2 regions of the Rhizobium sp. Nf11,1 genome follow, and region 2 is predicted to be linked to the other one. Evidence: riboswitches for the same ligand, from Rfam matches in the RefSeq annotation. Region 2 holds a riboswitch; the other holds the start of a gene.
The links. Region 2 has a riboswitch for FMN ahead of ACQ7C1_RS12155 (6,7-dimethyl-8-ribityllumazine synthase). Riboswitches for the same ligand answer to the same signal wherever they lie in the genome.

Region 1 (7,476 bases), on a different contig from region 2:
CTCGGCAAAGGCTCCGGAAACGGAGTGCCGCCAGGAGCTGATAGAGTGGACCGCGATTTCGCCTTGAAATGCGGCGTGCTGGAAGGAAAGTGATATGAGCAAGGTCAGCGGCAGCAACGGCGGCGACTCCAAGAACACCCTCTATTGTTCGTTCTGCGGAAAGAGCCAGCACGAAGTCCGGAAACTGATTGCCGGACCGACCGTCTTCATCTGCGATGAATGCGTCGAATTGTGCATGGACATCATCCGCGAGGAGAACAAGTCCTCGATGGTCAAGTCCCGCGACGGCGTCCCGACGCCTCAGGACATCATCAAGGTCCTCGACGAATACGTCATCGGCCAGCGGCAGGCGAAGAAGATCCTGTCGGTCGCCGTTCACAACCATTACAAGCGCCTGGCGCACGCCTCCAAGAACGGCGAAGTCGAGCTGGCGAAGTCGAACATCATGCTCGTCGGACCCACAGGCTGCGGCAAGACCTATCTGGCCCAGACGCTCGCCCGCATCATCGACGTTCCCTTCACCATGGCGGATGCGACGACGCTGACGGAAGCCGGCTATGTCGGCGAGGATGTCGAAAACATCATTCTGAAGCTCCTGCAGGCGGCCGACTACAATGTAGAACGCGCGCAGCGTGGCATCGTCTACATCGACGAAGTCGACAAGATTTCGCGCAAGTCCGACAATCCGTCGATCACCCGCGACGTCTCGGGCGAGGGCGTGCAGCAGGCGCTGTTGAAGATCATGGAAGGCACGGTCGCTTCCGTTCCGCCGCAGGGCGGCCGCAAGCACCCGCAGCAGGAATTCCTGCAGGTCGACACGACGAACATCCTGTTCATCTGCGGCGGCGCCTTCGCCGGCCTCGACAAGATCATCTCCGCCCGCGGCGAGAAGACTTCGATCGGCTTCGGCGCGACTGTGAAAGCTCAGGACGACCGCCGCGTCGGCGAAGTCCTGCGCGAACTGGAGCCGGAAGATCTGGTCAAGTTCGGCCTCATTCCCGAGTTCATCGGCCGTCTGCCGGTTTTGGCGACGCTCGAGGATCTCGACGAGGACGCGCTGATCCAGATCCTATCCGAGCCGAAGAACGCGCTGATCAAGCAGTATCAGCGGCTGTTCGAGATGGAAGATGTGGAACTCACCTTCCACGAGGATGCATTGCGCGAAATCGCCCGCAAGGCGATCGTGCGCAAGACGGGCGCCCGCGGCCTTCGTTCGATCATGGAGAAGATCCTGCTCGACACGATGTTCGAACTGCCGACGCTGGAAGGCGTGCGCGAGGTGGTCATCTCGGAGGAGGTGGTGCGCGGCTCGGCTCGTCCGCTCTACATCTATGCCGATCGTCAGGAAGAAAAAGCCAACGCTTCCGCGTAATCTTATGGTTTTCGCACCGTTATTTTAAGGGGCTTGCCATAGGCGAGCCCCTTTCTATTTGAAAAACCATGCGAGGCGCTGTTAGTATTTTGCCGGTGGGAACTGGAGCTTGCCTTTGCCGATGTTGCGCAAGGGGCGATGCTTGGCAATGATGCAGTGATTCCGTGAGTGTATTGCTGGCGTTGTATATAGCCGGGTCGGAAGTGGTAAGCGCCGGTCCAGCCACGCGTTTCATAGTGCTGGTGTTCCGTTGTAACGAAGCTGTCATATGCGGGGAACGAGGGCGTTAGCGTGGCTTGAAAAGAATAGTAAGAACCTCCACTTGTAGGCCAAGTGAGAGTGCCGGCTGATCCCAAGCGGCCGTGCAAAGAGCCCGGCAACGGGACGATGGAAAGGATAAAAAATGACGAAGAAAACGTCTGTAGCGAGCAGCACTGCCTACCCTGTTCTGCCTTTGCGTGACATCGTGGTTTTCCCGCATATGATCGTGCCGCTGTTTGTCGGACGGGAAAAGTCGATCCGTGCGCTCGAGGAGGTCATGGGCTCGGACAAGCAGATCATGTTGGTGACGCAGATCAACGCCAGCGACGATGATCCGGACCCTTCGGCGATCCACAATGTCGGCACCGTGGCAAACGTGCTGCAGCTGCTGAAGCTGCCTGATGGCACCGTCAAGGTTCTGGTCGAAGGCCGCGCCCGCGCCGAGATCGACACTTATACGAGCCGTGAGGATTTCTATGAGGCGCTCGGCCATGTGCTCGAGGAGCCCCATGACGATCCGGTCGAACTGGAAGCCTTGTCGCGCTCGGTCGTTTCCGAATTCGAAAGCTATGTGAAGCTGAACAAGAAGATTTCGCCGGAAGTGGTCGGTGCCGCCAGCCAGATCGACGACTATTCCAAGCTCGCCGATACGGTCGCCTCGCATCTGTCGATCAAGATCACCGAGAAGCAGGAGATGCTGGAGACGACGAGCGTCAAGCAGCGTCTCGAAAAGGCTCTCGGCTTCATGGAAGGCGAGATCTCGGTGCTGCAGGTCGAAAAGCGCATCCGCTCGCGCGTCAAGCGCCAGATGGAGAAGACCCAGCGCGAATATTATCTCAACGAGCAGATGAAAGCGATCCAGAAGGAGCTCGGAGACGGCGAGGAAGGCCGTGACGAGATGAGCGAACTGGAAGAGCGCATCTCCAAGACCAAGCTGTCCAAGGAGGCCCGTGAAAAGGCCGAGGCGGAGCTGAAGAAGCTGCGCCAGATGAGCCCGATGTCGGCGGAAGCCACGGTCGTGCGCAATTATCTGGATTGGCTGCTCGGCATTCCGTGGGGCAAGAAGTCGAAGATCAAGGCCGACCTCAACAATGCCGAGAAGATCCTCGAGGCCGATCACTTCGGTCTGGACAAGGTCAAGGAACGCATTGTCGAATATCTCGCCGTGCAGGCTCGCGCCACCAAGATCAAGGGCCCGATCCTCTGCCTCGTCGGCCCTCCGGGCGTCGGCAAGACCTCGCTCGCCCAGTCGATCGCCAAGGCGACCGGCCGTGAGTATGTCCGCATGGCGCTCGGCGGCGTTCGCGACGAAGCCGAAATCCGCGGTCACCGCCGCACCTATATCGGCTCGATGCCCGGCAAGGTCATCCAGTCGATGAAGAAGGCGAAGAAGTCCAACCCGCTCTTCCTGCTCGACGAGATCGACAAGATGGGCATGGATTTCCGCGGCGACCCGTCCTCGGCCTTGCTCGAAGTGCTCGATCCGGCGCAGAACTCGACCTTCATGGACCACTATCTGGAAGTCGAATACGACCTGTCGGACGTGATGTTCATCACGACGGCGAACACGCTGAACATTCCGGCGCCCTTGATGGACCGCATGGAGATCATCCGTATCGCCGGCTACACCGAGGACGAAAAGCGTGAGATCGCCAAGCGGCACCTGCTGCCGAAGGCCATCAAGGAACATGCGTTGCAGCCGGAAGAGTTCTCGGTCAGTGACGACGCCCTGATGGCGATCAGTCAGCAATACACCCGTGAAGCCGGTGTCCGTAGCTTCGAACGCGAACTGATGAAGCTCGCCCGCAAGGCGGTCACCGAGATCATCAAGGGCAAGACGAAGTCCGTTCACGTGACGGCCGCCAACATCGCCGACTATCTGGGCGTCCCGCGCTTCCGCCATGGCGAAGCCGAGGGCGAGGATCAGGTCGGCGTCGTGACCGGTCTTGCCTGGACGGAAGTCGGCGGCGAGCTGCTGACCATCGAAGGCGTGATGATGCCGGGCAAGGGCCGCATGACGGTTACCGGCAATCTGAAGGACGTCATGAAGGAATCGATCTCGGCGGCGGCTTCCTACGTCCGCTCGCGCGCTGTCGATTTCGGCATCGAACCGCCGATGTTCGAAAAGAACGACATCCACGTGCACGTGCCGGAAGGTGCGACGCCGAAGGATGGCCCGTCGGCCGGCGTCGCCATGGCAACCGCCATCGTTTCGATCATGACCGGCATCCCGGTCAACAAGCATGTGGCCATGACCGGTGAAATCACCCTTCGCGGCCGGGTGCTGCCGATCGGCGGTCTCAAGGAAAAGCTGCTTGCGGCGCTTCGCGGCGGCATCAAGAAAGTGCTGATTCCGGAAGAAAACGCCAAGGACCTGGCGGAGATTCCGGATAACGTGAAGAACAGCATGGAGATCATCCCGGTCTCGCGGATGGGCGAGGTGATCAAGCATGCGCTGATCCGTCGGCCGGAGCCGATCGAGTGGGATGGCACGGTGGAAACGCCGGTCATCACGTCGGTCGAAGGTCTCGACGATTCGGGCGCGACCATAGCGCATTGAGCGGCATTTGCCACATTTGAGCCCTATTCGCGCAAAAGACGAGAAAAGGCTGGCGGAAACGCCAGCCTTTTTTGTGAAAACGTCATGGAGACGCTTGCTTTTCCTTGATTTGCAGGGCTTTTGGGTTTTCGGCGGGCCTGATGAAACCTATTCTGCGCCTAGCTTAGATTTGAGTCGTTTCATACCATTTAGAAAGGGGTGGAAACATGAACAAGAATGAACTCGTGTCCGCAGTGGCCGAAAAGGCAGGACTGACGAAGTCTGACGCGGCTTCCGCTGTTGACGCGGTTTTCGACGTTGTCCAGGCCGAACTCAAGAACAAGGGCGATATCCGCCTCGCTGGTTTCGGCAGCTTCACCGTTTCTCATCGCGCTGCAACGAAGGGCCGCAACCCGTCGACCGGCGCTGAAGTCGACATTCCGGCCCGCAACGTGCCGAAGTTCACGCCCGGCAAGGGCCTGAAGGACGCCGTCAACGGCTGATTCATCATCCGCCGGCCGTAAACGAGAACGGCTGAGCAGGTTTTCGAGGGGTTCGGCGCTGCCGGACCCCTTTTGTTTTGCCGCTTGCCGTATGCAGCGCTTTGTCTTACCAACAATGCTGTTCTCAGGGCGGGGTGAAAGTCCCCACCGGCGGTAAGGGCTGTGGCCCGAGCCCGCGAGCGCCTTCTCAAGCTTCGGCCGGGGAAGGGTCAGCAGATCCGGTGCGATTCCGGAGCCGACGGTATAGTCCGGAAGAAAGAGAATGAGCATGGCCGTGAGCGGGCAGGGGACTGCCGGCCCCTGCGCGCCGTCGCCTCATGCGTCCTGATTTATGTTGGTCGCCTGCATAATTCCTTAAATCGGAATCGATTTAAGGATGAATTATGCAGCAATTAAAAGCGCTACAGCGTCCTTTGCGCGTCTGGAAAGACGCGCGGCGCTGTAGTTCTGGATGGAAGACATGAATCAGATTTCCCTTACAATGCCGCGTTCTCGCGCCTTTGCCGGCGCTGCTTTCATGGTGCTTGGAGGCGTGGCCTTCTCGCTGCTCAACGTCGTCACCCAGTGGCTAACCATGAAACTCGCCTTTCCGCCAGCCTCCGCAGCCTTCTGGCAATATGCAATCGCCTTCCTCTTCTCCTTGCCTTTCCTGCGCAAATCAGGCCTTGCGGCGATGCGTACCGACTATCCCCGGCGGCACGTCGTGCGCGTCCTCTTTGCCGCGCTTGGTGTCGAAGCCTGGGTTTCCGGTCTTGCCTCAGTGCCGATCTGGCAGGCGATCGCGCTGGTCATGACCTCACCCTTCTTCATCATTCTCGGCGCCCGCCTGTTCCTCGGTGAGCGCGTCGGCCCGGCCCGCTGGGCAGCGACCGGTGTCGGCTTTGCCGGCGCGATGATCATCCTCCAGCCATGGTCTGATAGTTTCACCTGGGCAGCGCTCCTGCCGGTGCTCTCGGCACTGCTGTGGGGTGCCTCCTCGCTCATCACCAAGGGCCTGACCGGTATCGAGAGGCCAGAGACCATCACCGTCTGGCTGTTGGTGCTGCTGACGCCGATCAACGGCGGTCTGGCACTTGCGGCGGGCTTCGCCGTACCGACAGGCACGACACTCGCGCTCTTCCTTGTGGCGGGCCTCCTGACGGTCGTGGCGCAATATCTGCTGACCCTAGCCTATGCCAGTGCTGACGCCGCCTATGTCCAGCCATTCGATGATCTGAAGCTGCCGCTGAACGTGCTCGCCGGCTGGCTGTTTTTCGGTTATGCGCCGGCCGGTTATCTGTGGCTGGGCGCCGCGCTCATTCTTTCAGCGTCGCTCTTCATCATGCAAAACGAGATGCGCCGGGAAAGGCAGCCGGCCTGACGCCGACCTCTGAAAACTCGCGGACTGTCATGTCTCTGTCATGGCAGTCCCGCAAAACCCCTCTATTCGATCTTTCGACATTGGGGGATTTCATGACAATTTTATCGCGCAAGGCAGCGCTCGCTGCCGTGCTTCTCGCATCCGTTGCCGTCCCGGCCGCGGCCGAGCCGGTTTTCAACCGCATCGCCTCCTTCCCGGTCGCCCAGAACCTGCCTGCTGACAAGGACAAGCTGTCGCCGACATCCGCGGAAATCATCACCGCGACCGACGACGGCAACACACTGATCTATAGCGACAGTCCGCTCGGCGCGATCGGCTTCATCGACATTACCGACGCCAAGGCCCCGAAAGCCGCCGGCGCGCTGATGATGGATGGCGAGCCGACATCGGTTACCTCGAGCGCCGGCAAGGCGCTGGTTGCCGTCAACACCTCCGAAAGCAAGGCCAAGCCCTCAGGCCGTCTCGCAATCGTCGACGTGGCGACGAAGAAGATCGAGAACATCTGCGATCTCGGTGGCCAGCCGGATTCGATTGCCCTCAACAAGGACAAGACGCTCGGCGCCATCGCGATCGAAAACGAACGCGACGAAGAGGTCAATGACGGCAAGATCCCGCAGATGCCGGCCGGCGAGCTCGCCGTTTTCCAGGTCAACAACGGCACCGTCGACTGCGGCGCCATCAAGCATGTGGCGCTGAACGGTCTCGCCGGTGTTGCCCCTGAAGATCCGGAGCCGGAATTCGTGGCCTTCAACGGGCAGAACGAGATTGCGCTCACGCTGCAGGAAAATAACGAGATCGTCATCATCGATGCCAACACGGCTCAGGTGAAGACCCACTTTACCGCCGGCAGCGTCGATCTCTCCGGCATCGACACGAAGCGCGACGGCGCCCTGAAATTCTCGAGCGAATCGAAAGGCGTCCTGCGCGAGCCGGATGCCGTGAAGTGGCTGGACGACAACCGCCTCGTCGTCGCCAATGAAGGCGACTATCAGGGCGGCTCGCGCGGCTTCACCATCTTCGACAAGACGGGCAAGGTCCTCTACGAATCGGGCGCATCCTTCGAACGCGCCGTCGCCCATATCGGCCATTATCCGGAAAGCCGTTCGGGATCGAAGGGCGTCGAGCCGGAAGGCCTCGAAGCCGCCAAGTTCGGCGATGACCAGTATTTCTTCCTGCTTGCCGAGCGCGCCTCGGTCGTCGGCGTCTATAAGGATACCGGCGCCGACCCCGAACTCGTGCAGCTTCTGCCGTCGGGCATTTCGCCGGAAGGCGGGGTCGCTATCCCCCAGCGTAATCTCTTTGCGACCGCAAATGAACTCGATCTCGGCAAGGACGGCGGGGTGCGCTCGCACGTGATGATATACGAGCGCTCGGAAGGCGAAAAAGCCTATCCACAGATCGTCTCCGCCGAGAAGGACGGCGACCCGATCGGTTTCGCAGC
Region 2 (7,476 bases):
CCGCGGCTTGCGGTCGACGACCGGCAGCATGCCGCTGAAGAAGATGAGATTGCCTGTCCGGATCGCCTCTACGTAGGCCCCGAAGGGCGTCGGCGGCGGGGGAAGCGTGATGCCGAGGTCCCGCAGCCGCTGTTCCGCGCCGGCTGCATGCGCTTTTTGATGGTTTACCATTTGCCCAGATGTGCGCCGCCGTCGACGTGCAGCACCTCCCCGGTGATGCGCGGGGCTTCCGTCAGGAAGAGGACCGCTTCGACGATCTCATCGACATTTGAAATGCCTGCTATCGGAGAGAGCGTGCTCAGGAAATCCTTCGGATTGTCCTTGTGCAGTGGCGTGTCCACGACACCGGGAGCGACGATATTGAAGCGAATTTTCTCGTTCGCATATTCCATCGCCAAGTTTTTGGAGATGGCGTTGATGCCGCCTTTCGTCATCATCGACACCGAAGCGGAGAAGCCGGCGATCGGATGATCGGTCAATGGCGTCGTGATGCTGACGACGCTGCCGCCTGACTTCTGCGCGCGCATCTGTCTGACTGCCAGCTGGGTCAGATGGATGAAACCTTCGAGATTGGTCGAAGACAACGTCCGGAAATCCGTCATCGTGAAATCGACAAACGGCTTGGCCAAGAAGATGCCGGCATTGTTGACGAGCGCGTCGATCGAGCCGAAGCGGTCGATCGCGGTCTTTGCAACCCGCGCCGCGGTTTCGGCATCGCCAATGTCGCCATCGACGAGAGCCAGCCGGTCGGAGGCCTCGAAGGCGTCCGAGGCGCTGACCTGACGCGAGGTGGCGACGACATTGTAGCCGCGCGCGATAAAGGCGTTGACGAGGCCTGCGCCGATACCCTGGGAGGCGCCTGTAACGATGACAGTCTTATTCGTAGTCATGTTGAACTCCGTGATCTGGTTCGGGCAACGTCGCACCTGATCGGCCGGGTCGCTCGAGATGGGGCCGCCGCGATCGCGCCGCCATCTGGGTTGTGGTTGTTTTCGCAAAGTGAATATGGCGAAAACTCCATTCCCCGATTAGATGGAAATATCTGGATTCTCTTTTGCATCAATGCAAAAATGGGCGCATGGCCGATCTCAACGACATCGCCGTTTTCGTGAAGGTGGCGCAGTATGGCAGCTTCAGCCGTGCGGCCTATTCCCTCGGCATGCCGGTTTCAACCGTCAGCCGGAAGGTGACGTCGCTTGAAGAGCAGCTCGGCGTGACGCTGCTGCAGCGCACGACCCGCAAGCTCAGCCTTACCGCGCAGGGTCGAGCCTATTACGACAGGTGCAGCGAACCGCTCGCCCATCTTATGGACGCCGAGCAGGCGCTGACGGCGACGCAGAGGAAGCCGGAAGGCCTGCTGAAGATCTCCGTGCCCGTCATCTTCGGGCAGGACGTCTTCTACGAATTCATCTCGTCCTTCCTGAGGACATATCCCGATATCCAGATCGATCTCTTCGTCACCAACCTTTTCCTCGATCTGGTCGCCGAGAATGTCGATGTCGCCATTCGTTTCGGCGAACTCAAGGATTCTTCCATCGTCGCGCAGCGGCTCGGCCGGAGTGTGCGCTATCTGGTTGCGACGCCCGACTATCTTGAGGGCAGCGCGCTTCCATCAAAGCCCGAGGACCTGAAGGATCATCGATGCGTACTCCTGAACGGCCGCAACGGCGAGGCGGATTGGCATCTTGTCAGCGGCCGCAAGTCGGCCCACGTGCGTGTGTCCGGGCCGGTCTCCAGTCGGGACTTCGAGGCGGTCAGCGCCTTTACCTATCGCGGCCACGGTATCGGGCTGCTGCCTTCGACCTATTGCGACGAAGAGATCAACCGAGGCGAGCTCATTCGCCTGCTGCCGGACTGGTCCTCGCCGGAAATCTTCGTGCACGCCGTCTATCCCACCCGCCGCTTCCTGCCGCTGCGCCTGCAGGTTTTTCTGGAAGCGCTGAAGGCGTGGAAGAACCCTTTATGGTCGCCTTTGCGTTGAGGTCCTGGAAAGCTGCATGGCAGGAGAGTCTCTCTGTGAGTTCCCCGCAGCGGCCTCGAGCGGCAAGAGGCGCTCCTGATATCACCGAAAATTGAAACCCCGCACGAGGCCGGGCGTCCTTCGCGGGCCAAGTTGTGTTACATTTCCCTGCTCGATGCGCGGGGATTTGCCGATGCTGACCACGCTTGCGGTACTCATGGGTCTTACCGGAGTCGTGCCGACAGTTGGGGCGGGCGCAAACGAGGTTGATGTGACGCTGGTGCTTGCCGTCGACACCTCGCGGTCAATGGATTTCGAAGAGATCGGCATTCAGCGCGACGGTTATGTCGAGGCGCTCAAGCACAAGGAATTCATCGATGCGGTCAAAGGCGGGCTCACCGGCCGCATCGCCATCAGCTATTTCGAATGGGCGGGCTATGTCGTCCAGGATTCGATGATCGACTGGCAGGTGATTGAGACGGAAGCGGATGCGATCGCCTTCGCCGATAAGCTTGACGCCCGGCCGATAGCCACGCAACGGCGCACCTCGATCTCAACAGCCATCGATCAGGGCGCCAGCATGATCACCACCGGACCCTTTCGCGGCAGGCGTGAGGTGATCGACGTCTCCGGCGACGGTCCGAACAATTCCGGCAGCCCGGTGACGGCCACCAGGGACAAGGCGGTGGCGTCGGGCATGATCATCAACGGGCTGGCGATCATGCTGCGTCCTTCCGATGCTCCCGGAGGGCTCGACAAATATTACGCCGATTGCGTGATCGGCGGCCCCGGCAGCTTCGTGCTGCCGGTCCACAGGATTGAGGATTTCGCCATCGCCGTGCGCCGCAAGCTGGTGCTCGAGATCAGCGGCATTTCACCCTCGCCGACGGTGGAGAGGATAGCCGCCGACGCGCCGACGTCGGACTGTCTGATCGGCGAGAAGCAGTGGCGGGATATATTCGATCGGTGAGTCGCGACCTGATGAGCCCGGAGAGGGTATGCCGTGTGGTTGTCACATGGCATACCGATAAAGCAAAGAAGAAAGCATCTGCCGCTCGAATTGCCTCACCTTGAGGTGCCGACGGGCAAGGCGGCTGCTCCGTGCCGCCACCTATAACGGCAGCTGCCTGCCGGCCTGTTCGCTGACCATGTATTCGGCGTACCAGTCCGGCCAGTTCTCGTCGTGTTTGCCGCCATTGCGCTTCTCGTGTTCGCCGTGAGCCTCGGCGGCGCGGCGGAGGGCGGCGGCGAGGTCGCTCGATGTCGAGAAGGCGGTCTCATCGGCGTCGATGCGTCCCGGCAGGCGTGGTGACTTCCTGGAACAGCCAGCCGTTGCCATCGGGATCCTTGAACGAGGCGAAGGAACGATAGCTGCGGTGGTCGGGGTCGCGGCCGGCGATGCGCAGGCGCCCGAAGAGATAGGGTTCGTCCTTGCCGGCGTAGACGCCTGAAGCATCGTGGAAGACCTCGCTCACCTCGACGCCGCGGGCGATGAGATCGCGCCTTGCGGCCTCGACGTCGGAGACGATGAGATAGAGGCCTTGGGCGGAGCCGGGAGCGGCGGCGGTGACATTCTTGCCGAAGATGATCGCGCAACCGGAGCCCGGTGGGGTGAACTGGATCACGCGGAAATCGGCATCATTGGCGAAATCGGCGTCGAGCCTCCAGCCAAGGCTCTCGTAAAAACGTTTGGCGCGGTCGACGTCGGAAACGGGAATGACGACCACCTCGAGCTTGGTGTCGACCGGTCGTGTTTTCACGGATTCGGTTGGGGGTTCACTGCGCATTGCATTGCTCATCTTCAGCTCCCTTGAGGTTTGGACGCATTAAGAATGGCGATACATGTCGGTATCGAGTGGACCACAGCGCGGGTGGAGCGTCGAATCAATTCTTCAGTCGACGGGAAGAAGACGGCGGGCCATCCCGCCGTCTGTTGCGCTAGCTTTCAAGCAGCAAGGGCGGCGCGCGTTTTGCCGATCATCAGAGCGGCGCGCGCAGCCTCGCGGCCCTTCTCGACGAAATGAGCGCGGTAGATCTGCGTGTGATGCTCGGTTTCCTGATAGTGATGCGGTGTCAGTGAGACCGACAGCACCGGCACGCCGGTATCCATGCCGGCGCGCATCAGGCCATCGACCACGGCCTGGGCGACGAATTCGTGGCGGTAGATCCCGCCATCGACGACGAAGGCGGCGGCAATAACGGCGGCATAGCGCCCGCTCGCGGCAAGATCGCGCGACAGCAGCGGCATTTCGAAGGCGCCGGGGACGTCGAATACGTCGATCTGTTCGGCGGGAACAAGCTGTTGGAAACCTTCGAGCGCACGGTCGACGATATCGGCGTGCCAGCCGGCTTTGACGAAGGCATAACGGGTGGGTGTCATGGTAATCTCCTTTGGCGTACAGACACATCACCCAAGGCGATCACGAGCATCTGTAGCCAGCCCGGAGGGCAGCAGCAGCGCACGTTCTCTTTCATCCGGACTATGACCGTCGGCTCAGGCATCTCACCTGATCTGCTGACCCTTCCGAGGAAGGCGCTCGCGGGCTCGCAATCGAAACTGCATACCGCCGGTAGGGACTTTCACCCCGCCCTGAGAACGGCGCGGACAATAGGGGCAAGGCGGCGGGCTGGCAATAGGGTAAGATGGTTTCGGATGGGTGCGGGTTGCAACCCCAAGAGAGCCTCATCCTGATGAGGTGCCCCGCAGGGGCCTCGCAAGACGAGGCGGGTGCGCTGCCGTTGGGGGATGGAAGGAGCAGCGTTGCGGTGCGTCCTTGGAGGCTCCGCCATGCGGGCTACGCGCCTTAGCATGAGGGAGGTCGGAGGTTTCGCACCGAGGCTGGTGAGGGTCTCACGGTAAGGGCGTTCGGGGTGTCCGCCCTTGCTCAGCGCGCGCTTCCGCCTACATGCTCCCATTGAGGACACCCACGTCAATACAGCATGATACGTCGTTCCCGAACCGGGGCGGCAACCATGGGAGAGATCCATGCCAGAATCTTTCGTCGTGCGCCGCGAGGCGCATCTTGCGGCGCCGCCGGCAGCGGTGTTTGCACTGATGACCGATCCGGAGAAGATCCTGCGCTGGATGGGGACGGAGGCCGAGGTCGAGCCGGAGCCGGGTGGGCTCTATCTCGTCAACGTTACCGGCGCCCGTTTTGCGCGCGGCTCGTTTCGCGAGGTGGTGCCGGTGCATCGGCTTGCCTACAGCTTCGGCTGGGATGGTAGCGAGGTGGTGCCGCCGGGATCGAGCCTGGTCGAGATCGACCTGATCGAGCAGGGAGGCGGAACGCTTTTGCGGCTCACCCATAGCGGGCTGCCGAGTGCCGAGCAATGCGCCGGTCATGAGGAAGGCTGGGCGCATTATCTCGGCCGGCTCACGGAAGTCGCGGCCGGGCGGGACCCGGGTCCAGATCCTTTTTACGGCAGGACATGAACGGTTTTCGGCAGGCGGCAGGATGCTCCCCAAGCGCTTGGCGCTACGGGAAGAACGGTCCGCTGCGGTCAAAAAAAGTGCTGCTTTATCGTCCACAAACATGAACGCACAGTTCATCTCCAGTTCAATTTGGCGGTCCTAAGGTGATTGCGGCTGGATGAAATGGAGTTTTCGATGAAGGCACTTTCTATCGCGGCTGCCTTGCTCGCTGGCAGCCTCTCGATTGGCACAGCTCAGGCGATGCCGATCGGGGCAATCAAGGTTGAGAGCACTGTCACAAAGGTCGACTACGCCTGTGGTCGCGGCTGGCATCTGACCCGCTGGGGCGAATGCCGGCGCAACTGGCGCCGCCCGCCGCCTGTAGCTTTCTATGGCGGTCCGCCCCGCTGGGGCTGGGAGCGGCGTCATCGCGATTGGGATGGCCCGCGCTGGCGCTATGAACGGCGCTGGGACCGCGAACGCCGCTGGCGCGATGACTACTAAAACTTTTGACAGAGGCAGGCGAACGAGGGCCGGTGCGATGTTTCGCCCGGCCTTTATCAGCTGAAATAACGACTGCGCTCAGATGCGGCTGACGAGCCAGTGCTTTCCGTCGATCAGTTCTTCGAGCTCGGCCGGATCCTTGACACCGAACTCGAACCATTCGACGAGTTCCTTCGCCTTCCGTTTGCTTTCTTCGGCTGTAAACTCGATCCCATAACGCGCGCACCAGCGCCGAAGGATCGACGTCAGCAGGGTCATGTCATTCCCGTCCAGCGGGTCTTTCGGCCAGTATGTCGTGCCCATAGCAACCCCTCAATCGCTAATGACAAGTTCGCACATAAACGAGCCAATGTCGCGCAATTTAAAGGTGTTTATTGGGTTGTTTTGCACTGTGATGAATGGTTTTCCACAGACTTGTTGGGAGGTGGGGTTGACAGGGTTGCGGAGGGACTCGGCGGGGGCAAGTGCCGATAGGAAATCCACCACAGGTGTCCTGAGTTGGCCGATGAAGTCAGTCGTGCTCTGCCCTCTGCCGAGTATCTGGCCAGGGCAGGAGACCTCCTGAGAGGCCGCAGGAGTGTCCGTCGGGCTGATGTCCCGGGGTTGCCCGCGTCCTGTTGCAATGCCAATGTTAACCCATGGATCTGCCTTCCTCCATTGCCTGGCTGATTGACGAGGCTGCGGCTTCCCCCGGCCCCGAACGGTTTCTGGCCGAGCTCGGGCGCCGGCTGCTGGCCGACGGCCTGGGGCTTTCTGGCGGCGCGCTGACACTTTCGGTGCCGCATCCGATCATAGCGCGGCGTAGCTGGCTGTGGCGGGCCGAAACCGGAGCCGTCATCGAGGCGCTGGGGTTTGCCGCCGCACCGCAAAGCGATGCCGGGCGCGAATGGCTGGCCGGGCTCGGGCCGGTTTGGGAGGAGAGGATTGGAGCTTCGCGGGACGGCGCCATGCTCGGCTGGGCGGGCATCGGCAAGGGGGCAGGGGCGGACGAATTTTCTCCCGATGAAGCCGCGCGGCTGCAGGACGTCGCGCGTTTTGCGGCGGCGCCGCTCGCAGCCCTTGCGGCGCGGGAAGCGCGGGCGGCGCTGCTGGAAGCCTACCTCGGCCGGCGCAGTGCGGCTCGCGTTCAGTCGGGTGCGCTTGCTCGGGGCACCGGCGAAACCATTCGCGCCGCTCTTCTCTGCGCCGATTTGCGGGATTTCACCGCGCTTTCCCAAGTGACGGAGCCGCAGGCGATGATATCCGCGCTCGACGCTTATTTCGACCGCGTCGCCGGCGCCGTACATGCCTTCGGCGGCGAGGTGCTGAAATTCATCGGCGACGGCGTGCTGGCGATCTTTCCCGTCACTGCTGCTTCCGGCAATGGGGCCGGAGCTGATCGAGAGGCCTGCGAGGCGGCGCTCCGGGCCGTTGCAGCCAGCCGCGCCGGTATGGCCCATCTGGACCAGATGCGCCGGGCGCAGGGGCTGGCGCCGCTGCCCTTCGGCGCCGCGCTGCATTTCGGCGAAATCCTCTGGGGCAATATCGGCGCCGCCGACAGGCTTGACTTCACCGCCATCGGCCCGGCGGTCAATCTGGTCAGCCGGCTGGAAGGGCTCTG

Region 1: another riboswitch for FMN. It lies ahead of ACQ7C1_RS06285 (DMT family transporter); the one in region 2 lies ahead of ACQ7C1_RS12155 (6,7-dimethyl-8-ribityllumazine synthase).

Annotation. Positions count from the first base shown of each region.
Region 1 is NZ_JBOBHU010000003.1:145,335-152,810, reverse strand. Features, by position in the region: gene clpX (ATP-dependent Clp protease ATP-binding subunit ClpX) at 95-1,372, shown strand; gene lon (endopeptidase La) at 1,776-4,193, shown strand; gene hupB (DNA-binding protein HupB) at 4,400-4,675, shown strand; FMN riboswitch at 4,792-4,943, shown strand; gene ACQ7C1_RS06285 (DMT family transporter) at 5,127-6,035, shown strand; gene ACQ7C1_RS06280 (esterase-like activity of phytase family protein) at 6,128-7,476, shown strand, end outside.
Region 2 is NZ_JBOBHU010000006.1:247,206-254,681, forward strand. Features, by position in the region: gene ACQ7C1_RS12130 (RidA family protein) at 1-171, opposite strand, end outside; gene ACQ7C1_RS12135 (SDR family NAD(P)-dependent oxidoreductase) at 165-890, opposite strand; gene ACQ7C1_RS12140 (LysR substrate-binding domain-containing protein) at 1,079-1,981, shown strand; gene ACQ7C1_RS12145 (DUF1194 domain-containing protein) at 2,154-2,930, shown strand; partial or broken gene ACQ7C1_RS12150 (VOC family protein) at 3,072-3,759, opposite strand; gene ACQ7C1_RS12155 (6,7-dimethyl-8-ribityllumazine synthase) at 3,906-4,340, opposite strand; FMN riboswitch at 4,420-4,562, opposite strand; gene ACQ7C1_RS12160 (SRPBCC family protein) at 4,947-5,393, shown strand; gene ACQ7C1_RS12165 (GCG_CRPN prefix-to-repeats domain-containing protein) at 5,568-5,876, shown strand; gene ACQ7C1_RS12170 (hypothetical protein) at 5,955-6,179, opposite strand; gene ACQ7C1_RS12175 (adenylate/guanylate cyclase domain-containing protein) at 6,515-7,476, shown strand, end outside.